3 regions of the Leminorella grimontii genome follow, and region 2 is predicted to be linked to each of the others. Evidence: predicted binding sites of a transcription regulator. Region 2 holds the regulator's gene; each other region holds the start of a gene.

Region 1 (7,868 bases), 1.2 Mb from region 2:
GTTCAAAAACGATCGAGCTGGAGAAAGGAAACTGCTGTTCAGAGGCCAGTTCAGAAGTAATAAAGGCCTGCATAATCATAATTCCCTTTGCGTGCAGGTTGCCGCCAAGTTCGGATTTGCGCTCTATGTCGGTAATTTCACCGTCACCGAGGTGAACGACGCAGCTGATGCGAGACGGTTCCCCCATCGCACGCGGATGACCGGGATATTCCAGCACGGACAGGCCGTTGATTTGGCCGATGACCGCGCCTTCGGTTTCAATATGAACCTGCCCTAAATCGATATCGTCCAGCACCATTTCTGACAGATAGCTTTCGCGCCAGCGCTTATCGTCTCTTGCCTGGATAACGGCCTGGGCCGTGATTGACGAATCGGTAAAGCGCGCCGCGTCTGACAGCAGGTGGCTAATAAACAGCGGACACAGCGGCAGCCTTTCCTGATCTCCGCTTCTCCTGGCGCCTTCTCTGATAAGATGCGGATAGGCGTCGGCATTAACTTCAGGCAGCTGATAGCGGCAGGCGACGCTGGCAACGTAGGCGCACCAGGTTACGATATCGTTTTCATCATTAAGCGTCAGATCGTCTTCAAATTCAGCGTAAAGCGCCTGTTCGATAAGCTCAGGCTCCTGATCTTGTAACGCTCCCAGTCCATAGCGGTCGCCCACCAGAATGACCTTCAGGTCGAGAGGCATCGAAGGGATGGAAAGCGCAAGAGGTCTGGTTTCGTCGGCTGAGCACCACTGAAAGCGCTTGCTGAGTACGGCCTGCTTTAAACGCAGCCACAGATGGGGTTGTGCCAGCAGCGTTCTGACGGAGAGAATAAGCACGCCGCCGTTAGCCTGATGAACCAGCCCCGGCTCAAGCGTATAGCTATCGCCGCATTTGCGCAGACAGCCAAACAGCTGTTCCGCTTCCAGCCATTCTTCATAGAGGCTGGCTGACTTTGCGGCAAAGTTGTCTTCAGCGCTTTGCGCATCGGAACGAGTTACGCTCTTTCCCTGGATGTCGTAACGGCTGCCGATAGGCGAGGGGGACAGAGAGACAAATTTTTCAACGCCGTCGTTAATCAGGGCAAGATAGGCGCGGCTGTCTACCGCTTTGACTACCATAAAAGGCGATGCGGTATGTTGACCACAGAAGGCAGCCAAAGCCTGGTGAAGGCGCGGCTGCGTGATGGCGAGATCGATAGGCTCGCGGCGGAACTCTTGCTCAAACAGTCCTGTATAGGGCGTGGTGTCCGGCAACAGCTGTTGCCATTCAAGCTGATTAATCGTCAAAATATTCGCTGCTTTTATTTAAAAAGAAAACGAGATTATACAAGAATCGAGCGCAGTTCATACTCCCTAGGGTAGGTTTAAAATCAATGCGGGCGAAAGAGTGGGATTGGGGTTGTGATGGTGAAAAAAAGTGCTATGCTACGGATGTTACGCGGTCACTAAGCGGGTGTTTATACCATGAAATATCAGCAGTTGGACAATTTGGAAAGCGGCTGGAAATGGAAGTATCTAGTCAAAAAGCACCGGGAAGGCGAGGAAATCACCCGCTATATCGAGTATAGCGCGGCGCAAGAGGTCGTTGAAGAACTGCTGCGGTTGGAGAATGAGCCAACAAAGGTATTGGAGTGGATTAAAGCTCACATAAATCCAAATTTGGAAAATCGCCTTAAGCAGACCATCCGGGCGCGGCGCAAGCGGCATTTTAACGCAGAGCAGCAGCATACTCGCAAGAAGTCTATCGATCTGGAGTTTTTAGTCTGGCAGCGGCTTTCCGCGCTTTCACAGCGCCGCGGCGCTACGCTATCGGAAACGATAGTGCAGCTGATAGAAGACGCTGAACGAAAAGAGCTGTACGCGAACCAAATGTCTCTGCTTAAGCAGGATCTGAAGGCTATTTTGTCTGAGGACAAGTAGCTAAATAATTTTTTAATATGTGTTATCAATAAAAAACCCCGCTTAGCGCGGGGTTTTTTGATGCTAAGAGCGTAAGGGTTGCTTATTTAGCAGCCTGTACAGCTTCGTTAACTTGAGTAACGACGTCTTTAGCGCCAGTTACTTCGATTTCTACACGACGGTCCGGAGCCAGGCAGTCGATCAGAGCTGCGCCGCGCTTCATGCCATCACAGGTAGAACCGGTAACCGGGTTAGATTTGCCTTCGCCGCGAGCAGAGATCTTGTCTGCCGGGATGCCTTTGCTGACCAGGTAGTCAACAACGGTCTGTGCACGCTTCTCAGACAGCTTCTGGTTGTAGGCTTCTGAACCGATACGGTCAGTGTGACCGATAACTACCAGAGAACCGTCCTGAGGCTTAAGCGCGCTCAGTTCGCCGTACAGTTGATCCAGAGCCTGCTGGCCTTCTGCTTTCAGGCTTGCTTTGTTGAAAGCGAACAGAACGTCAGACTTCAGCGTGAAGCGCTTGGTCTGTACAACCGGCAGAGCAACGGCAGGAGCCGGCTTGGTCTGACCGAAACGGTAAGCCAGGCCCAGGCTCAGCATGCCGTTATCCGGACGGGTGCCAACGCTGTCGGCGTCACCGATGTTGTTAACCCACTGGTAGTCCAGGCGAGTAGCAAGGCTCGGGGTGATTGCATATTCAACACCAACGGCAGCCAGCGGAGAAACGCCAGTTTCGTGATCTTTGTAGGTACCGCCTGCTGCAGGGTGAGCAGTTACGTCACCACGCCAGCCCATCGCACCTAAACGGGTGTAGATATCCAGATCGTTCATGATCGGGTAGCTCAGCTTGGCAGACAGTTGGATGCCTTGTGCTTTATAAGCAGCGCTGTCATCGCCACGGTAGGTCATACGGCCTAACCAGTCGTAGCCAAACTCAAAGCCCAGATACTGGTTAGCCTGGTAGCCAACGTAAGCACCGGCACCGAGTTGATGCGGATGAGTATCTGCACCAGATGCATACTTGTTATAGAAACCAGTATCATGGTAGTAAGACCAACCCACTTTAGCACCGGTGTACCAGGTGTTATCTAGGGGAGCAGCTTGCGCTACGGTAGCGAAACCTGCTAATGCCACTGCTAATGCAATTGCTGTCTTTTTCATTTTGCGCCTCGTTATCATCTAAATTAGTTATGATTCAGTTATACGCTTATTGGGCCCGGTACAAAGGTTCGAAGTTAACATTCAACTATCATTCCATGACTGACATCGAAAAACCGGAACCATAACAAGCAACCTGATCATGCTAAAGTTTACCGCTTGTAAGAAAAGTTACAAGTCTTGAATACTAAAAGAACATAAAAATATCTTGTTTAGCATGCTTATTAACATAGTTTATAGAAGGAAATATGGCTTAATAAAGGAAAGCGTTTTCCTTAGTAATAATGGCGTTCGGACACGATATGCAAAAAAATTATTGTACTACGCTTGAGATACATATGTTTATGAGCATATTGTGCGATTTCACAGCTCGAAGGCAGCAAGGAGTTGGCTTAACAATAAGGAGAAATGTAATTTTATGTTAGCTTAAGTAAAGAAGCATATTTAATGCGTTAATAAAACGTCTTTTTATTATGTTGTAAGTATAGGTTGAGCTAATTTGAGTAGCTTATTTATATAGTAAAAATAGCCGGCGTTCTTTCTTGGTTAATAATGAATTATCTCCTTTATGCTTTAGGTGTTGATTTATATATATGAAATTTTCACCTATAAAAACCACCTCATTCTTCCTTTGGGTTATAAGCAGTAGGCTGGCAACAATAAGAAAGGTGGCGTTATCGTCTTGCTCACCTGATGTTTTGCTCTTTTCACTAATTTCAATTTGTTTTTCATATAGATATTGATTTTTTTCGGGTGCTCTGAGGCCGCATTCGCTGTGCTAAATTTTAGTGCCACTGTCCGTTAAGCGAACCTTGAGGAGCATTGTTTCGGTATATCATCATCGGCTGTAATACGAAGCAGTAGCAGTCTCCTTCAGCTGCGGCCTGATTCAAGCTCTCTTTATCCTGCTGGGTTAATTCCGGTAGCCATGCGATGACGGAGCTGAAGTTGCCGCTGCGAAGCGCTTTTTCCAGCATTAACACGCTTTCTTGTGTAGAAGAAGTGCGCAGAGAAATGCTTTTTTTCTCCGATAGCCCCAAACGGCTTATCCAATGTCTGTTCAAGCGACGCTCAGATGAAAGCCATAGCTGCCAGCGCGGCTGCTGCCCGAGCTGCTGCAAAAAGGGGAGCAGCAAATGTAGCGTAAAAGGGTTCTGTGGGTCGTACACAATCTCGCTGACCAGATTGGTGGTCATGCCGGTTCTGCTGTTACTCAATCCGGAAAAAAGTGTATGTGAAGCGTTATTGGTAATCAGTGGCGCGATGTACATAAAATACCCCTTCAATCTTTACTGTATGCATATACAGTATCCGAGGCGTTAATTAAAATCAACTATTTTCACGATGTCTCGCAAATTTGACATGAACAGGCGATTAACTATCTATTAATTCAAGGGAAAATTTGATAATTGTTCTTTTTGTCGATTATTTCATCGACTAACTAATCTATCTTAGTCGTTCAATGAGGCCATATGCTACACATTGAAAACAATTAAGGATCTGTATGAAAAGAGAAGTTATGAGGCAGTATGTCAAAGAAATCATTGCCCACTTTAGTGATTTTGGGGAGCTGAGTTCCCAGTCTATGTTTGGAGGATACGGCATCTGCAAAGATAACGTTATGTTCGCATTGGTTTCTGAAGGAAAATTTTACCTAAGGGCTAATAGCAAGCTGGAGTCGACATTCATCAATCAGGGAATGGAGCAGTATATTTATCATAAAAAGGGCGTTCCGGTTTTCATGAAGTACTATCACGTACATCAGGCGCTTTGGCAAAATGAAGAAAGATTGAGAAGCTTTCTTTCATGCGCCTTTGTGGCGGCTATGATGGACAGTAAGAAAAAGAACGCTCCTAAGTGTACGCGCTTAAAAGATCTTCCTAACCTGACGTTAGCTACAGAGCGCCTGCTGTGGTTAGTGAACGTAGAAAGCATTGAAGATTTGATTAAAGTCGGCGCATTAGAAACGTTTATTAAAATCAGAGAAATTAGAAAGGATGTCAAAACCGAGCTGCTGTTTTCTTTAGCTGGTGCGATTTTAGGCTGCCATGCAGCCGCGTTGCCTAGTGAAGTACGTCAAGCTCTGCTCGATGGGCTTAGTCAACACGATGCGTTGGAAGAGGAGGCGTTTCCCCACCACAAATAACAACGGTCAGCCTGGCTCAGACTGCGGAAATGCGCTCGTTCGCCAGGCTACCTGATAGCGTTATGAACTCGGGCAGCAGATCGATAATCAGGGAAAGTTGCTGAGCGATAAGCTGCGCCGTATCGTCGTTGTTTGCGCCGATTGCTGATATCTGGCGATTTACGTTTTTCAGCGTCTGTGCCAGAGCGCTTTCGCTCGCTTCACGCTGTAGGGCTCCGTCGATATAACAAACGGCGTCGTTTAACATAGCCAATACGTTTGAGTTTTCCGTCAACTTTTCTCTATGGGCGCCTAGAGCCGAGATGTAGCCAAGAAGGGTATGGTTTAGGCCGAGCAAGCGAAATCCTTTGTCTAATAAAGCCGGATCCCGTTTCGGTTCTGCTGCCATTCCTGAAACAACGGAGGCCAGCTCAGCGTCGCAATTGTGGGCGTTGCGACGTACGATCCGATAATCGACACCGTTGCTTTTCCCTTGATGGTACTGTTCGAGAATAGCGTCCAAATATCGACAGTTAGCGTTGACCGCTTTATTCAGAACGGTACTGATGTGGCGGAATTTCCAGTCTGGCCATATAAAGCTAACGGCCGCCCAAGCGATGGCGCAGCCCAGCAGGGTGTCAACCACGCGCGGAAGCGCGATGCGAAATCCTTCTCCCAACAGGTTAAAACAAAACAGAACCAGCAACGTAATGAACATTGTGGCGTAGGCGTAGCGCACGTTGCGAAAAAGAAAAAACAAAACGCCGCTGATAACGATGAGAATAAGCTGTCCTTCCTGCGATGGTACGAAATAGAGGATGGGCAATCCAACTAAAATGCCGGCTAGCGTTCCGACGACGCGAAGCGTCAGGCGGGTTCGCGTTGCGTTGTAGTTCGGCTGACAGACAAACAGGCTGGTAAGCATAATCCAGTAGCCGTTTTGTAGATGAGCAAACTGGATAATCGCATAGCCGAGGCATAAAACGAGGGACATGCGTACGGCGTGTCTAAACAGCGTTGACTGCGGCGTCAGGTGTTGAGCAAAACGCGCTTTGATGTCCTGCAGGCCCGCAATTTTATCGTCCGCTAGCGTGTTGTCCTGCAGGCTTTGAACGTCTGCCGCCTGTTCTGACTCAAGGCTGCTTAACTGAGCGTCAATCGATTTTAAATTATTCAGCAGGTGAGAAAGCGACTGCATCAAGCCGGGCGGTAGCTCATATTTCGACGTCAGGTTGGAGAGGCTCTTTTCCAAGTGAAGAAGCGCCTGCGTTTGGTAGACGTTATAGACATACTTTTGGCGATAGCGAACGGCGTGGGCAAGGCTTAGGCACGATTTTGCCTGTAGCGTCAGCAGTCGTTGAAAGCGAAACAAAATATCGGTATAGCGCAGTGAGTCGCTAAGCTGCTGATACTGAGCGTGGGCGGAGCTTGCTCGCTCGTGAATATCCTGAGCAACGAAGTAATAGTGCAGCATCTGTCGAGTGCTTCTCTGCCCCCGGTCCCCCTTAAGTCGGGTTAGCAGCGAGGCCTTTGTTTGGTTTAGCGTGTCGACCAGGGAACCGTTGACCATCGTCAGGTGAATGAGCTGACGGGCGAAGTGCTGCTCTTCATCGGGATCGAACAGCATCGCTTTGGCGTCAAGAAACGCCGCCAGCTTTTCAAAGCACTGGGCCAGATTATCCTGCAGTGGGCGGATCGGGAGAATGATGTGGCCCAGTAGGGTGATGAAGTTATACCAAACGGCGCCGGCAAGCAGAAGCAGCGGCTGCGTGTACCAGGCTGAGTACATGGAAACGCCGAGCATTGTGTAAATTGCAATTAGAAGCGCGCCAAACGCGATCGTGGCATACCGTTGACCTAACGATCCAAGCAGAATGAAGCCCGCGGTCGAGAGCAAAAGGCCAAGAGCAAATAGCCAAGGGTAGGGGAAGAGGATTTCAATCGAGACGGAGGCAATAAAGAAACAGGACAGAGTGATGACCAGATTGCGTAACCGTCCCGTTAATCGGTCATCTAAATCGGTTAACGCTGCGGCAACGACGCCGAGCGTTAATGGGATCGTCAGCAGGCTTTCACCTAACCACCAGGGTGCAAAAACGGTACCGCTAAGCGCGATAAATATGCGGATGCCGTATAGCCAATGGCTGTTATAAAAATAGCGTCGAAGCCCCTGACGTGCCGTCATTATCGTAGACCTTAACGGGGGGAGCGCATTTGGCGCTTAACGCTATCGACTCTGGCCTGACGCGCCATTTCGACAGGCACGACTCGACGCCCTACGGGCCACAGAGCGACTACGGCAATTTTGAAATTGGCGATACCGACCGGGATCCCTATGATCGTCAGGCACTGTGCGATACCGGCCGTAATGTGAGAAAGGCAGAGCCACCAGCCGAAGAAGATAAACCAGAATACGTTAAGCAGCGTACCGCCAGCGTTTCTTACCGAATTGCGATCGTCGGGATTAATCATATCGACGTGAACGGCTTCGTTGCCGAAGGGAAACAGAGACAGTTTGGTAATTTCCCAACAGGAACGCGTCAACGGAAGCGTAAAAATCAGTAGTACGGTGACGATGGTGGCCAGCAGCCAGCCTAAGGTGGTAAAAACGCCACCGAGGATAAAATTAAGTATATTCAGTACGCTGCGCATAAATCGCTCCTGGCTCCCGTTTGCCGCCGATCTGCTTGCCT
Region 2 (7,868 bases):
CGTTAGCAACGCGCTGCCGATGAGCTGTTGGCTGCTGCTGCTGGCAAATATTTTCTGGACTGTGGCGTACGATACGCAGTACGCCATGGTGGATCGTAACGACGATTTGAAAATCGGCATCAAGTCGACGGCTATCCTGTTTGGCCGCTATGACAAACTAATTATCGGCCTGCTGCAGTTTGGAACGCTGCTGTCGCTTTACGCCGTAGGCTATCTTAACCATCTGGGCGGGCCTTTTTACTGGTCGCTGCTGCTGGCGGGAGCGATGTTCGTCTACCAGCAACAGCTGATAGCGGATCGCGAAAGGGACAGGTGTTTTCAGGCGTTTATGAACAATAACTACGTCGGGCTGGTGGTATTTCTGGGCGTTTTGATGGATATCCTGATGCGCTAATTCCCACTTACTGATTAAAAAACGGGCAACAGTGTGAACTGCGGCCCGTTTGCTTTTATTTCCAGATAGCGCTTACTGCGCTTCGGATGAAGAATCGCCGAGAGACTGGCTAACGCTCTCGATGGTCAGGGTCACTTCCGGCGTCATCAGGTGAGTCAGGATGTCGTACATAGACTGCATGTTTTCCGGAATGGCGTCGCCGCTGTCGCTGATATAGCCTGCGCTTCGAAGCGTCGCTACCAGGGTGGAGAATACGGCCTTGTCGAAAAACTCCGGCGCGTTGATGCCGTGAAGCACCGACAGGCGCTGGGCGAGCTGGCGGCTCTCTTTTTCCAGAACGCCGCGGCTGATGCTGGGGTTATTGCGCAGCAGCGACAGCGTGATGGTATAGCGCTGCAGCGTCTCCCGCACGCCGGCGGCCAGCAGCTGCAGCTGGCGGATCTTGGCGGGGTTTAGCGCCAGTTGGCCGTCGTCGCGCCGTTTGATAAGCGCCTGTCGCAGCAGTTCGTTAATCAGCGTCTCGATAACCTGCGGCAGCTCTTTTTCATCGTAGTGCATGAAGAGTTCGGCCTTCAGCAGCGGATAAATCAGAGACACCTTCTGAACTATCTCTTCACGAGAAACGCTATCGTGATGCATCACGATGCTGGCAATTAGCGACGGCAGCACCAGCATGTGGTGAATGTTGTTACGATAGTAGGTCATCAACACCGCCTGCTCCCGCGGCAGAATGATGATTTCACCGGCGTTGTCTTTCTCAACGTCAAACTTGCTCATCTTCAGCGCGTGCTCCAGCATTTGCTCTGGAGTATCGCTGGGGACCGTGGCGTCCTGTGCGTAAGGCACGTTGCGCAGAAGTTGAACGTAGCAGTCAAGCTGCTCGAGTAGCTGTTCGCGGGTCAGCGCGCGCTGGCGAGATGCGAGTAGCGCGGTGCAGCACAGGTTCATGGCGTTGGCGGCGGCGGCCTTGTTGATGTTGGTCATCAGGCGATCGGCTATTTGATTGACCGCAGGCGTCAACCAGCTTGGGCGTGGCGTTTCGATGGGGTCAATGGCGTCTCGCCAATCGGGCACGTGCTGATTGAGGTAGGTCATCAGGGGGATCGGCTCCCCAAAGTTGACGTATCCCATGCCCAGATTGCGCAGCTTGCGCATCGTACGAACCACTTGCCAGAGGTTTTCCTTTTCCTTCGTTGCGCCGCGCAGTTCTTTGGCGTAAGTGCCCACTTCCATTACGTGCTCATAGCCGATATAGACGGGAACAACGGTAATCGGGCGATTGCCGCCCCGCAGCATGGCCTGAATGGTCATCGACAGCGTGCCGGTTTTGGGCTCAAGCAGGCGACCCGTGCGGGAACGTCCGCCCTCCACAAAATATTCAACGGAATAGCCGCGGCTGAACAGCTCGCCCAAATATTCGCGAAAGACGGTGGAGTAGAGTTTGTTGCCTTTAAAGGTTCGACGAATGAAGAACGCGCCAAGGCGACGGAATATCGGCCCGGCAGGCCAAAAGTTAAGGTTGATGCCGGCAGCGATGTGCGGCGGTACCAGCCCCTGATGATAGAGCACGTAGGACAGCAGCAGGTAGTCCATGTGGCTGCGGTGGCTCGGCGCATAAACGATGCCGTGGCCGTCCTGCGCCAGTCTGCGGACGCGCTCGGCGTTGTGGACCTTGATCCCCTGATAGAGGCGGTTCCAGGTCCAGCTCAGTACGCGATCGGTTACGCGCAGCGTTTCGTAAGTAAAGTTGGCGGCTATCTCCTCCATCATCTCGACGGCATTTTGTTTTGCTTTGGAAAGAGGAATTTTTTTGGATGCCGCTTCTTCCTCTACCGCTTTTTCAATCGCTTTAGAGGTCAAGAGCTTGTTGAATAAGTCCTGACGAACGGGAAGCTTCGGACCAGTAGCCGCAAGGCGCAGGCGGGCGAAGTGCATTCGCGCTACGCGGGCCAGCTTCTGGGCGATAGTCTTGTCCGTGCCGTGTTCATCCGCCATGTGGCGCAGCGATACGATGCGGGAGAAGCGAACGAAGCTGTCTCGCCCCAGCCACAGGATGACGAAAAACTTCTGGATGCCGTTAAACAGCCGCAGGCGCGGCGCGTCGTGAGAATCGTGGCCTTCGCGCCCGGGTGAGCGTCCGAACATAACGGAGACCGGCACCATTTGAATATCCAGCTGAGGGTGACTGCGGTGCAGGTCGAGATAGTCATGGAACAGCTTCACCGACTCCTCTTTTGGCGCGTAGTAGCTAAATACCCTCGGGCCATCGTGAATGAACACGTAGCGAGGAAGCAGCTGGCCGTCCATTTCGAATGGTTCCAGCGGATCGGGCAGTTCCTGCGCCAGGCACTGTCCGCGCAGCGTCAGCAGGTCTGCTTTTGAGTTATAGGGCAGAACGTACAGTATCGGGCGCGTGGTATCCAGCCCCAAATCGGCGACGGGATCGGAAGGGATGCATTTGCTACGAACCAACATTTTTATTGGAATATTCAAGAGTTTATAGTAAAGATTTCGCCAACCGGACATATATAATAAGTGCCTCTTACTGAGTGATGAAACGCAAGAATACCAGAACTGTAAGCAATCTGTGATGATGTGATAACGGATAATTGCTAAAATTGATGATAATTTTTTAAGGAGATGGTGGATAAATGAATCAGGCAACGGGATTAACGCGCATAGTAAAAGCGGCAGGATATTCATGGAAGGGGCTGTGCGCTGCGTGGAAACACGAAGCGGCCTTTCGTCAGGAGAGCGTGCTGCTGGTTGCCGCCGTAGCGGTCGCGCTATGGCTGGACGTATCCACAATTGAACGTATTTTACTGATTGGTTCGGTTGCGCTGATGGTGATTTTTGAACTGATAAATAGTGCAATAGAGGCCGTTGTCGATCGCATCGGCACTGAGCGGCATGAGCTTTCCGGTAGGGCGAAAGATATGGGGTCCGCCGCCGTATTAATTACGGGGCTGTTAGCGCTTTTCGCCTGGGGGAGCATTCTTTATCAGCACTTTTGGGGAGGCGCCTGACGCCTAATAGACGGAAGTTTAACTATTTAACGTCTTTGATTATTCCAGCGCGCGTTCACGTCGAGTGGCGATAGTGGCGATATAGGCAAGGCGTGTAAAGCGGCGTTCCTGTTTTATCTGTTCTGCCAGCCATTTATGAAGGGGATGCGTTTCGTCTGATATATAGTAGATTCGTTCGTCTCCCCAAACTTCATAACTAAAGGCGCCTTCTTCGTCTTTGTAGCTAAAGCTGATAACGACGTGAGAGTGAAGCGTTTTCCAATCACAGTGCGGACATGCTGCATTTTCTCGCTTTTTTATTTGCTGATATGGCGTCGAGAGATAAAATCGCCTGCTGCAAACGGTACATTGGCACTCTAACGTTTTGGGATTAATAACGCGTATTCCGTCGCAGTTCTTTTTTCCTGTAATAAATGCACCATAACGGATATATTCCATAACGGCATTCCCCATATTAATTAAACCTATAATTATTTATTACCATGTCGTATTGGTTCATTTATAAAAAATAAATACGGTAACCATGGGAATAAACATATGCCTTTGAAAATTAAGCATAACGCCGCGGTAAAGACCTACTAAAACTTTAATTTTAATAATAAAAAAGGAGGGAGAAAGGGATAAGGCTTTCTCCCATTAAATTGGAAAAGCAGTATTTATTATTACACTAATACAGTTGGAGCATGTAGTCGTGTTTCGTAATTTTGCTACCTTAATAATTCGTTGTCAATTAATTAAGAGGGGGAATTATTTTATTTTGAGAAATAAGTCTCATATAGAGAGAATCTGATGAGTTGTTTTTGTTTTTTTATTTTTTTTGGTTTTTTAGATTGCATTCTTAGTTCTTGTTGATGTTTTTATCTGGCTAATTTGAAATAATGACTCACTTTCTTACATTTCTTCTCCAGATTCAGCCGTCGATACCATCGTAAGCGGCGTTAGCCGAGGCGGATACGGCGTTTTGTATTTCGGAATGCGACGGATTTTTATTCAGCGGTACAAATAATGAACTGAATAATTATCTCTTGCTTCATTTCGTGCCTGAGAACGGCCAGACATTTTTTAATTCTATTTTTCGATACATCTCGTAATTATGCCGTTTAGAGGTTTCCATATGTACAATACCTGTATATACTCACAGCATTACTGTATAAAAAGACAGGCTGAAGGAATCGAGAGATGAAAGCGCTAACCGCCAGGCAGCAACAGATTTATGACATGATTCGCGAGCATATCGGCCAATCCGGCATGCCGCCAACCAGAGCTGAAATTGCCAGAACGCTCGGATTTAAGTCGCCCAATGCTGCTGAAGAGCATCTGAAAGCCATGGCGCGCAAGGGCGTTATTGAAATCGTCACCGGCGCATCCAGAGGCATCAGGCTTCTAATGGAAGAGGTGGAAGAAGCGGGCCTGCCGCTTATTGGCCGCGTGGCTGCGGGAGAGCCTTTGCTTGCTCAGGAACATATTGAAAGCCACTATCGCGTCGATCCGTCGCTGTTTCGTCCACATGCGGACTTTTTGCTGCGGGTAAGCGGAATGTCGATGAAGGACATCGGGATTGTCGACGGCGATCTTCTGGCGGTGCATAAGACCCAGGACGTTCGCAACGGGCAAGTAATCGTTGCGCGCATTGACGATGAGGTGACGGTTAAGCGCCTTAAGAAGCAGGGCAACGTCGTCCACCTTCTGCCGGAGAATGAAGAGTTCGCCCCGATCGTCGTCGATCTGCGCGAACAGAGCTTGACCATTGAAGGCTTGGCCGTTGGCGTTATTCGCAACGGTGACTGGATGTAGCGGATCAAATAGCGTCGCGCCTTGCCGCTATCTCCGGTGAGAATGCTAAGTAAAAAAGCGCCTTATGGCGTTTTTTTACGCCCTGATTTCGGCATCGAAGAAGGATATTGGCTTTATTGTACCAAGCGTAATGGCTATGCGCCGCGCTGGTTACACTGCCCGCAGGTACCGTGCGTTTCAAGCACGCTGTGCTGAATGGTGAAGCTGCTTTCGTCCGCCAGCGTTTTGAGCAACCGATCTATGCCTTCGGCATGGTGCTCAGCGACCAGGCCGCAGCTGTCGCAAATAAACAGTGCGGAAGTATGCAACGGTTCGCCGACGTGGTGGCAAACGACGTAGCTATTGGTGGATTCGATCTTGTGGATGAAGCCCTGTTCGAGTAGAAAGTCGAGCGCACGATAGACCGTCGGCGGCTTTGCCTGAGGCTCTGATTCCCGCAGCAGGTCGAGCAGATCGTAAGCGCTGATAGCGCTCGGCTGTTCAGCCATCAGCTGTAAAACCAACTGACGCTGTGGCGTCAGGCGCACGGCCCGCTGTTCGCACAGCTTTTGCACTTTGGCTAACATTGACGCGACGTTGACTGAGGACATCTCACTTCTCTCCCAATAAACAGAAAGCCGATATTACCACGCCTGAGCGAGAACGCCGAGAGGGAGCTTAATGCACTGTGACTTGCCGGATGTAAATCAATAAACCCGGCGCGCTTTCTTTTACGCTTCGGCATTCTCCCTTTTTACCTGTGATATAATCGCCGACCTTCTATCGCGCTTTCAAATGTGGAAAACGCATTTCGAGCTAACGCAGATTTAAGTTAAGAGAGTGAATCGCATCACGATGGCCAATTTTCCCCCGCACCGCTTTTCCGTTGCTCCTATGTTGGATTGGACTGACCGGCACTGCCGCTACTTCCATCGCCTACTGACGCGCCAGACGCTGCTGTATACCGAAATGGTGACTACGGGCGCCATTCTGTTTGGTAAGGGGGACTATTTAGGCTATAGCCAGGAAGAGCAGCCGGTTGCGCTACAGCTGGGAGGCAGCGATCCTACCGCGCTGGCGGAGTGCGCAGCGCGTGCGCAAGCGCTTGGTTATAGCGAGATTAATTTGAATGCGGGCTGCCCGTCCGATCGCGTTCAAAACGGGCGCTTCGGCGCCTGCCTGATGGCGGAGCCCGAGCTGGTGGCAGACTGCGTCGCGGCGATGAAAGAGGCCGTTAGCGTGCCCGTGACGGTGAAAACGCGAATTGGCATCGACGACAGCGACAGCTACGCCTTTTTGCAGCGCTTTGTTGAGATCGTCTCTGAGCGGGGTGGTTGCCAAAGCTTTACGTTGCACGCGCGTAAAGCGTGGCTGTCGGGGCTTAGTCCAAAAGAGAACCGGGAGATCCCGCCGCTTGACTATGAACGCGTCTATCGCGTCAAACAGGAGCTTCCTCATCTGACTATTGCGATTAACGGCGGCGTAAAAAGTATAGAAGAAGCTAAGGCGCATCTGGAACACGTCGATGGCGTGATGATGGGGCGTGAGGCCTATCAAAATCCGGGCATTTTGGCGCGGGTTGACGCAGAACTGTTTGGCGAAAACGCCGAGCCGCTCTCACCGATTGCGGTCGTTGAAGCGATGTACCCCTATATCGAGAAAGAGCTCTCTAAAGGGACCTACCTTGGCCATATTACCCGACACATGCTGGGCCTGTTTCAGGGCGTGCCCGGCGCACGGCAGTTTCGGCGCTATTTAAGCGAAAATGCCCATAAGGCGGGGGCGGACGTTGAAGTTCTGCGTCAAGCCTTGACGTTTGTTTCGGGAAAGGACGCCTGACGGCGGGGATATCTGAAAGAGAGGCGGCCTTTTGGCCGCCTTTGTCGTTATTATTACGTCGGTATATTCCGCTTACGCGTGGCCGGCAAGCTCTCTGGGGCGGTAAGAGGCCTCAAGCTCTGCTACCTCTTCTGCTGTCAGGGCAACTGACAGCGAAGCGATAGCGTCGTCCAGATGGTGCGGCTTAGAAGCGCCGACAATAGGCGACGTAATTCCCTGCTTGCCGTGAACCCAGGCCATCGCCACCTGTGCCATCGGGATACCGCGGGCTGCTGCGACGCGCTCTACTGCCGCCACGATGGCGTCTTCTTCTTCCTGATGGTTGTACCACGAATGCGCGGGCGCGTCGGTCGTCGCCCGTAGAGTGGCGCTCTTTCTGGAACCCGTCAACACGCCTCGCGCCAGCGGCGACCACGGCGTTACCGCAATGCCCATTTCCCGACACAGGGGCAGCATTTCCCGCTCTTCCTCTCGGTAGATGAGGTTATAGTGGTTCTGCATGGAAACAAAGCGGGCCAACCCGTAGCGCTCCTGTAAATCCAGCATGCGCATAAACTGCCATGCGTGCATGGAAGATGCGCCGATGTAGCGCGCTTTTCCTGAGCGAACGACGGTGTCGAGCGCCTCTATGGTTTCTTCAATCGGCGTTTCAGGGTCGAAGCGGTGGATGATGTAGAGATCGACATGGTCAGTGCCCAGCCGCTTTAGCGAATTGTCTATGCTTGCAAGGATATGCTTACGCGACAGGCCGCGATCGTTCGGATTATCGCTCATCGGGTTAAACACCTTAGTGGCGAGAACGACGTCGTCTCTGGGAACCATCTTAAGCAGCGTAT
Region 3 (7,868 bases), 2.0 Mb from region 2:
TGAAAAAGACATTTAAGATGACGGCGTTTATCGCCTTGTTGGCCGCTGGCGTACTGAATTCTGCCGCGGCGGCGGAAAAAATCACCGTATTCGCGGCGGCGTCTTTAACCAACGCGCTGGATGAGGTCGCAGCGAAATACCAGAAAGCGTCGGGCGTGGAAATTAAAGCCTCGTACGCCTCCTCTTCCACGCTAGCCCGTCAGATTGAACAGGGCGCTCCCGCCGATATGTTTATCTCTGCCGATCAGCAGTGGATGGACTACGTGGCGGATAAAAAGCTGATTGAAGAAAAAAGCCGCGTAACGCTTCTGGGCAACGATCTGGTGTTGGTTGCGCCACTGAACAGCCAGTTGAAGCATGTTAACGTCAACAAAGTTACCGACTGGTCATCCCTGCTGAAGGACAGCAGGCTGGCGGTTGGCGATCCGGACCACGTACCGGCCGGTATTTATACCAAGCAGGCGCTGACCTATTTGGGCACCTGGGAGCAGCTGTCCCCGAAAATGGCCCGCGCCAATAACGTTCGCGCCGCTCTGGCTCTGGTTGAGCGGGAAGAAGCCCCGCTGGGCATCGTTTACGGTTCTGACGCTGTCGCCAGCCAGAAAGTGAAGGTAGTCGGCATTTTCCCTGAAGAAAGCCACCTACCGGTTGAATACCCGATGGCGACGGTAAAAGGCCACTCAACGGCTGCGGTAGAGGCCTTTTCCAAGTATCTGGCGACGCCGGAAGCTTCAGAGGTGTTTACCCGTTACGGCTTTAGCCCGCGTAATAAATAATGCTCTCCGCCTATGAACTAGAAGCCCTGCTGCTGAGCCTGAAGGTGGCCGCAGTAGCGGTGGCCTTCAGCCTGCCTATCGGCATTATGGTCGCCTGGGTTTTGGCGCGCTGTCAGTTTCCCGGCAAGGCGCTCGTTGACAGCATTATTCATCTTCCGCTGGTGCTGCCTCCCGTGGTTATTGGCTATTTGTTGCTTATCGGCATGGGGCGTAAAGGCGTCATTGGCCAGTGGCTTTATGAATGGTTTGGCTTCAGCTTTACCTTTAGCTGGCGCGGCGCGGCCTTGGCGTCTGCGGTGATCGCCTTTCCCTTAATGGTTCGGGCGATTAGGCTGGCGCTTGAAGCGGTGGACGGTCGGCTGGAACAGGCGGCCAGAACGCTGGGCGCCGGCTTTTGGCGCGTGCTGTTCACCGTGACGCTTCCGCTGGCTTTTCCCGGTCTGCTTGCCGGCGTCGTGCTGGCTTTCGCCCGTTCGCTGGGCGAGTTCGGCGCGACGATCACCTTCGTTTCCAACATTCCCGGTGAGACGCGCACCATTCCTCTGGCGATGTATACACTGATTGAAACGCCCGGCGCCGAGGGCGACGCGGCGCGGCTGTGCCTTATCGCTATTCTGCTCTCTCTGCTGTCGCTTCTGATGTCGGAGTGGCTGGCGCGCTGGAGCCAGCGGAGGCTTAAAAGCTAATGCTTAAACTTGATTTTAAACAGCAGCTGGGAGCGCTGGGGCTGGAAGTTTCCGTTGAGGTGCCGGCCAACGGCATTACCGCCGTTTTCGGCCTGTCCGGCGCGGGAAAGACCTCGCTGATTAACGCCGTGAGCGGCCTGACGAAGCCGGACAGCGGCGTCATTATGCTAAATGACCGTACGCTGGTTGACTGCGGGCGGGGCGTGTTTATACCGCCGGAGAAGCGACGCATCGGCTATGTGTTTCAGGAAGCGCGGCTGTTTCCTCACTACAGCATCCGCGGGAATTTGCAGTACGGAATGAAAGCGCAGATGCGCGGCCAGTTCGATAGCATTGTAGAGCTGTTGGGTATAGACCACCTGCTTAAGCGCTTTCCGATGACGCTTTCCGGCGGGGAAAAGCAGCGGGTCGCCATCGGTCGCGCGCTGTTAACCGCGCCGGAGCTGCTGCTGATGGACGAGCCTTTAGCCTCTCTTGACGTACCGCGTAAGCGCGAGCTGATCCCTTATCTGGAGCGGTTAGCGAAGGACGTCAATATTCCTATTCTGTACGTCACCCACAGCATGGAAGAGATCCTTCGGCTGGCCGAACAGGTGATCGTGCTGGACGCCGGCAAGGTGAGGGCCTCCGGTGAGCTGGAGGCCGTTTGGGCCAGCGACGCCATGCTTCCCTGGCTACAGCAAGAAGAGCAGAGCAGCGTGTGGAACGTGACGATGTCACGACAACACGACGTCTATCCGATGAGCGCATTGGCGCTGGGTGATTATCATCTGTGGGTCAATCGTCTGGACGTGCCGACAGGGCAACGGGTCAGGGTTCGCATCAGCGCGGCGGACGTCTCGCTCACGCTGAGCCTGCCTGAGCACAGCAGCATTCGCAATATCCTGCCTGTCGAGGTGGTTGAGCTGCATCCCTATGACGACAGGGTTGAAGTAAAGCTTATCGTCGGCCAGCATTTCTTATGGGCAAGGATCACGCCGTGGGCGCGCGACGAGCTGGGCATCGCCATTGGCCAGCGGCTGTTCGCCCAGATAAAAAGCGTCTCTATCAGCCGAGAGGTGTGGTAACAGGCCCGTATAGCGTTCCCTTAACCGCCTGGGCGGCTAAGGGAGCCGTTAGGCGGCCAGTACGTGTTTTCTGATCGTTTCTGCAATGCCCGGCGCTTCGTTTTCCGTCGTAACGACGTCGGCCGCGGCCTTTACTTCGTCGCTGCTGTTTCCCATTGCGACGCCCAAACCCGCCTGAGAAAGCATGCTGATGTCGTTAAGGTTGTCGCCAAAGGCGATGACGTTTTCCATCGACAGCCCCTGCGACGTTACCCATTCCCGCAGGCGGCTGCCCTTGCTGTTGCCTCCCTGCGCCATATCGATTTGGTTATGCCAAGAGCGCTCGCAGGTTAGCCCCAGCTCTTGTTCTATTTGCGCGCTGAATGTGGCCAGAAGCTCTGCGTCATCGCAGACGGTTGCGAACTTCCATACGTTGTCCGCCCGCTCGATAGCGGCCTCATAGCTTTCAACCTGCTCAATCGCAGGGCGCTGATGCTCGGGCAGCCGCCCGGCCCAGGCAAGCCAGCGACCGATAGCCTCATCGTGGCGCTCGTACTGCATGGCGTTATCGACGTACAGCAGGCTGCGAATGGGAAGGTCGCGAATCCGCTTGGCTACGTGAAGCGCCTGTGCTTTAGTCAGCGGCGTGCCGGAGAGCACCCTTTGGCTTTGATAGTGGTAGGCATACGTACCGTTGCAGCAGATAGCGGGCGTATCCAGCGCCAGCGCCTGATAAAAAGGATGAATGGCAACGTGGTGACGCCCCGTGGCGATGACCACCTTAACGCCCTGACGGCGGGCCTCGGCCAGTGCGCTAAGGGATTCGGGTAAAATCTGTTTTTGCGAGGTAAGCAGCGTGCCGTCTAGATCAAGAGCAATAATTTGATATTTCATCGTTTATCACAGGGCTGGATTGAATGGTAAGAAATGTCCCCATTCGAACACAAAATGGCCGGGCGATCAAAAGATCTGCATACCCTGTCGACAGATAGACGCAATAAGGCCGCTTCGTTGCTCTCCCTTATGGAAGATACTGCGCAATCCGCTGGTTTTTTTATGCGTTCTTTTTGGCGAAAACAGCACAAAAATTTTTTTGTTTGCGGCATTTTTTCTGCGCAAATCAAAGGGGAGGCGATCGCAATGTTGCAGTATTAGTAGGAAAATTTTACTTATCCACTATTCCTGTGGATAACCTTGTGTATTAACGTTAGAAAAATGACTTCAGGCTAGCTGGAATGCGGCTTTTTATGTTTTTGACTGGATTATCATCATTCATTGGAATTCATTTATTATCAATAAATTAATTAAAATCAAGAGGGCCATCGTCCGCACCTTTCATCATTGTTCTGCGTTTGCAGGAAAAATTCCAGAAAACAAAATGTCAATCGCTTTCTGGGGATAAAATAGATTTTTGTTGCTTGACGAATCGCGTTTAGCGTGTCCCCAAACGATGAAGATAATATGCACGCAACAATGAACAAAACGAATGGGTGGGCGGTGGTTTCGCGCTGTTTAAATATACAGTATAATGGCGATGGTAAAAAGTCCTTCTGGTTCACATAATAGAAACTATGATTTCTAACCGTCGGTCATTAACGATGAGAGCAGGTAGTCATTAACCATGAGCAAAACATTTAAGCTGCATTCGGCGTTTGCGCCCGCGGGCGATCAGCCGGAAGCGATCCGCCGCCTGTCTGAAGGTCTGGAAGACGGCCTTGCGCACCAAACTTTGCTGGGTGTGACCGGCTCCGGCAAAACGTTCACCATTGCTAACGTTATTGCCCAGCTTGAACGTCCTACTATGATTTTGGCGCCTAACAAAACGCTGGCGGCTCAGCTCTATGGCGAAATGAAGGCCTTTTTTCCGGAAAACGCCGTCGAATATTTCGTCTCGTACTACGACTACTATCAGCCGGAAGCTTACGTGCCCAGCTCCGACACCTTTATCGAAAAAGACGCCTCCATCAACGAACACATCGAACAGATGCGGCTGTCGGCCACCAAAGCGCTGCTGGAGCGGCGGGACGTCGTACTAGTTGCGTCGGTATCGGCAATTTACGGTCTGGGTGACCCCGACGCCTATCTGAAAATGATGCTGCATCTGACGCGGGGCATGATTATCGATCAGAGGGCGATCCTTCAGCGCCTTGCTGAGCTTCAATACACGCGTAACGATCAGGTCTTCCAGCGCAGTACCTTCCGCGTGCGCGGCGAGGTGATTGATATTTTTCCCGCCGAATCGGATGAGTACGCGTTGCGCATTGAGCTGTTTGACGACGAGGTTGAACGCCTGTCGCTGTTTGACCCGCTGACCGGGCAGGTTCAGCAGGTGGTGCCGCGCTTTACCATTTATCCGAAGACCCACTACGTCACGCCGCGCGAGCGCATCCTTGAGGCTATTGAGGGCATCAAGGACGAGCTCGCCTCTCGCCGCAGAGTGCTGTTGGCTAACGACAAGCTGGTGGAAGAGCAGCGCCTGTCGCAGCGCACTCAGTTTGATATTGAAATGATGAACGAGCTCGGCTACTGCTCGGGCATTGAAAACTACTCCCGCTATCTTTCCGGGCGCAAAGAAGGGGAACCGCCTCCGACGCTGTTTGATTACCTGCCGCCGGACGGCCTGCTGGTCATCGACGAATCCCACGTAACGGTGCCGCAGATTGGCGGTATGTACCGAGGCGATCGGGCGCGGAAAGAGACGCTGGTGGAGTACGGCTTCCGCCTGCCGTCCGCATTGGACAACCGCCCGCTGCGCTTTGAAGAGTTCGAACAGCTGGCCCCGCAGACGATTTACGTCTCGGCGACGCCGGGCAACTACGAGTTGGACAAATCGGGCGGCGAGGTTATCGATCAGGTGGTGCGCCCGACCGGCCTGCTGGATCCTGAAATTGAAGTTCGCCCGGTGGCGACGCAGGTGGACGATCTGCTATCGGAAATTCGCCTGCGCGCGGAGAAGAACGAGCGGGTGCTGGTGACGACGCTCACCAAGCGAATGGCGGAAGACCTGACCGAGTATCTGGAAGAACACGGCGAACGGGTGCGCTACCTGCACTCGGATATCGACACCGTCGAGCGGGTCGAGATTATTCGCGATTTGCGTCTGGGCGAGTTTGACGTGCTGGTCGGGATTAACCTGCTGCGAGAGGGGCTGGACATGCCGGAAGTCTCGCTGGTAGCGATTTTGGACGCCGATAAGGAGGGCTTCCTGCGCTCCGAGCGATCGCTTATTCAGACCATCGGTCGCGCCGCGCGCAACCTCAACGGCAAGGCAATCCTTTACGGCGACAGGATAACCAACTCAATGGCGAAGGCGATTGAAGAAACCGAACGCCGTCGGGCGAAGCAGATGGCCTATAACGAGGAGAACGGCATCGTTCCTCAGGGGCTGAATAAGTCGGTCGACGACATCCTAGAGCTGGGTCAGGGATTAGGAACCTTGAAACACAGCAAGGGGCGCGGTAAGAAGCGAGCGGCGGAACCGACCGCAGACTATCAGGCGCTTACGCCGCAGGCGTTGGACAAAAAGATCCGCGAGCTGGAAGGGCAGATGTATCAGCACGCGCAAAACCTGGAGTTCGAAGAGGCTGCGCAGGTTCGCGACGAGCTTCAGCGCCTGCGCGAGCAGTTTATCGCGCAGTCGTAGGGGGCGTTCTTCTAATTGGCAAGAGGCGACGTTGGTCGCCTCTTTGTTTTTCAGCCTGTACGCCTCTGGCCGCTAGCGGAAGTGCCTGAATCCTCCCATATGGCCGTGAAATCCCTGACCGTAGTTGCTGCGGTCAAAACCGTGCAGGTTTTGCAGGCGTTCTCCATTGCCGGAGAGGCGGGGGGCCGTGCCGCTAACGGCAGGGCGAGAGCCGATATCGCGGTGGATCTGTCCTCGCGGCGCGGCGCCTGCCGTCGTATTAGCTGAATTTTGACGCATGGTCTGAAAGTTGTTGCGCACCTGGGTTCGCTGATCGCCTCGGCTACGCGCCAGCTGGTCCTGATGGATACCTGAGCCGGAGGGCGGGGTTACGCTTTTAAACTGACCGTCGGACTGCATTTGCTGCCAGCCGTTGTCTCGGTTATAGCGATAGACGTTGCCGTCTTTGCCCGCATAGATGCCGCCGTCGGTATGCACCACGCCGCCGTGAGTCACCTCGCCCGTGTCAGCGTTATAGTGCACGTAGCCAGAGCCGTGCGCATCGCCCCCGGGGCCTCGGCTATTGAATGCGCCAGCGGCCGTCGCGCCTTCATCGCTTCTCGTTGCGCGATTAACGCTGTCGGTGACCCGGCCCGTACGGGTGTTGACCGAGGTTTTAGCGCCGCCGGCGATGCCGTTGCCGGTATCGGGGTTAAAGGCCGCGCCTCCGGTAGCCGCGACGGCGCGACCCGTTTGCGGATTGTAGCGAACGCCGCCGGCTGCGGCGGAATGAACGCCGGTATAGTCGTTCACGTTGCGCCCGGCATAGCCGTAGCCGTGCCCACCGGTAACGTCATTGTGGAAACTGCCCCTCACGCCGGTGCCATAATTCCCGCTCCAGGGATCGGACCAGGAGACGCGGGTGCCCTGCGCAACGGTGTTTCCCCATCTGGCATAGACGTTATTAACGGCAATAGAAGGGCCGTCGTGCCACCAGTCCGGCGGATCGTCATACCACGGTCCCCAGTAAGGGCCGTACCAGGCTGAAGCCCAGGCCATTCCAGAGATAAAGCCGAAGGTCCAGCCGACGTAAGGATCGTAGCCAAAGGCCGCGTTATAGCCGTAGGTGGTCGGGCAGCTATACCAAACGTTGCCGACCCAGGCGTTACAGGGATAGCCGCCGCCGTAAACCACCACGCCGTTGCTGACGACGGTGCCGTAATAGCCGGAGGTATAGCCAACGTAGACCACGCTGTCCGTATGGCCGTAGACGTGGACATAGGTCACGTAGTGAACGGGAGAAGAAACGGGGATTGCGTAGATTTCTGCCGGAACGGAAAGCGCTACGCGCCACGGGCCGCTGGGGGAGTCAGCGGTAAACCATACGGCGTTTTGCAGCGCGTAGTAGAGGTTCGGCTTTATCTCAATCACCGGCAGGGCGCTGTTGACCGCATAAGAGAGCGTCGTGCTTTCAATCGGCTTAAAGACCGGCTTGCCTCCATCATAGCTTACCGTAAGCTTCGCTTTCGCCCTGTCGACGCTGGCGGTTTGGGGGATCGCATTAGCTATCAGAGATTCTTTGGCTTCCGGCGTACCGGGGATTGATGCCAATACGGCGCCCTTGGGGCTATCGGACGGAATGTGAGCAAAGTCCTCTGGCAGCTTGTCGCCGGGAACGTAGCTCCACGGCCCCTGTGTTGAGGTAGCGGTAAACCAGCGGCCGGACAGCAGAACAAAC

The links. Region 2 encodes LexA, which represses DNA repair genes until DNA is damaged. Its sites were predicted from a motif close to TNCTGTATGTACATACAGNA; they were not measured.
Region 1: V8L73_RS08060 (TfoX/Sxy family DNA transformation protein) is a predicted target of LexA. The motif match lies at 4,341-4,360, and genes of this name have one in related genera.
Region 3: uvrB (excinuclease ABC subunit UvrB) is a predicted target of LexA. The motif match lies at 4,015-4,034, and genes of this name have one in related genera.

Annotation. Positions count from the first base shown of each region.
Region 1 is NZ_CP146357.1:1,693,478-1,701,345, forward strand. Features, by position in the region: gene V8L73_RS08040 (Lon protease family protein) at 1-1,276, opposite strand, end outside; gene matP (macrodomain Ter protein MatP) at 1,454-1,909, shown strand; gene ompA (porin OmpA) at 1,992-3,053, opposite strand; gene V8L73_RS08055 (cell division inhibitor SulA) at 3,836-4,321, opposite strand; gene V8L73_RS08060 (TfoX/Sxy family DNA transformation protein) at 4,555-5,196, shown strand; gene yccS (YccS family putative transporter) at 5,213-7,363, opposite strand; gene V8L73_RS08070 (YccF domain-containing protein) at 7,372-7,827, opposite strand.
Region 2 is NZ_CP146357.1:503,230-511,097, forward strand. Features, by position in the region: gene ubiA (4-hydroxybenzoate octaprenyltransferase) at 1-394, shown strand, start outside; gene plsB (glycerol-3-phosphate 1-O-acyltransferase PlsB) at 467-2,920, opposite strand; gene V8L73_RS02535 (diacylglycerol kinase) at 3,046-3,420, shown strand; gene V8L73_RS02540 (hypothetical protein) at 3,460-3,858, opposite strand; gene lexA (transcriptional repressor LexA) at 4,600-5,214, shown strand; gene zur (zinc uptake transcriptional repressor Zur) at 5,349-5,804, opposite strand; gene dusA (tRNA dihydrouridine(20/20a) synthase DusA) at 6,049-7,032, shown strand; gene V8L73_RS02560 (aldo/keto reductase) at 7,105-7,868, opposite strand, start outside.
Region 3 is NZ_CP146357.1:2,486,526-2,494,393, reverse strand. Features, by position in the region: gene modA (molybdate ABC transporter substrate-binding protein) at 1-776, shown strand, start outside; gene modB (molybdate ABC transporter permease subunit) at 773-1,462, shown strand; gene modC (molybdenum ABC transporter ATP-binding protein ModC) at 1,462-2,529, shown strand; gene V8L73_RS11595 (pyridoxal phosphatase) at 2,578-3,402, opposite strand; gene uvrB (excinuclease ABC subunit UvrB) at 4,130-6,151, shown strand; gene V8L73_RS11585 (hypothetical protein) at 6,224-7,868, opposite strand, start outside.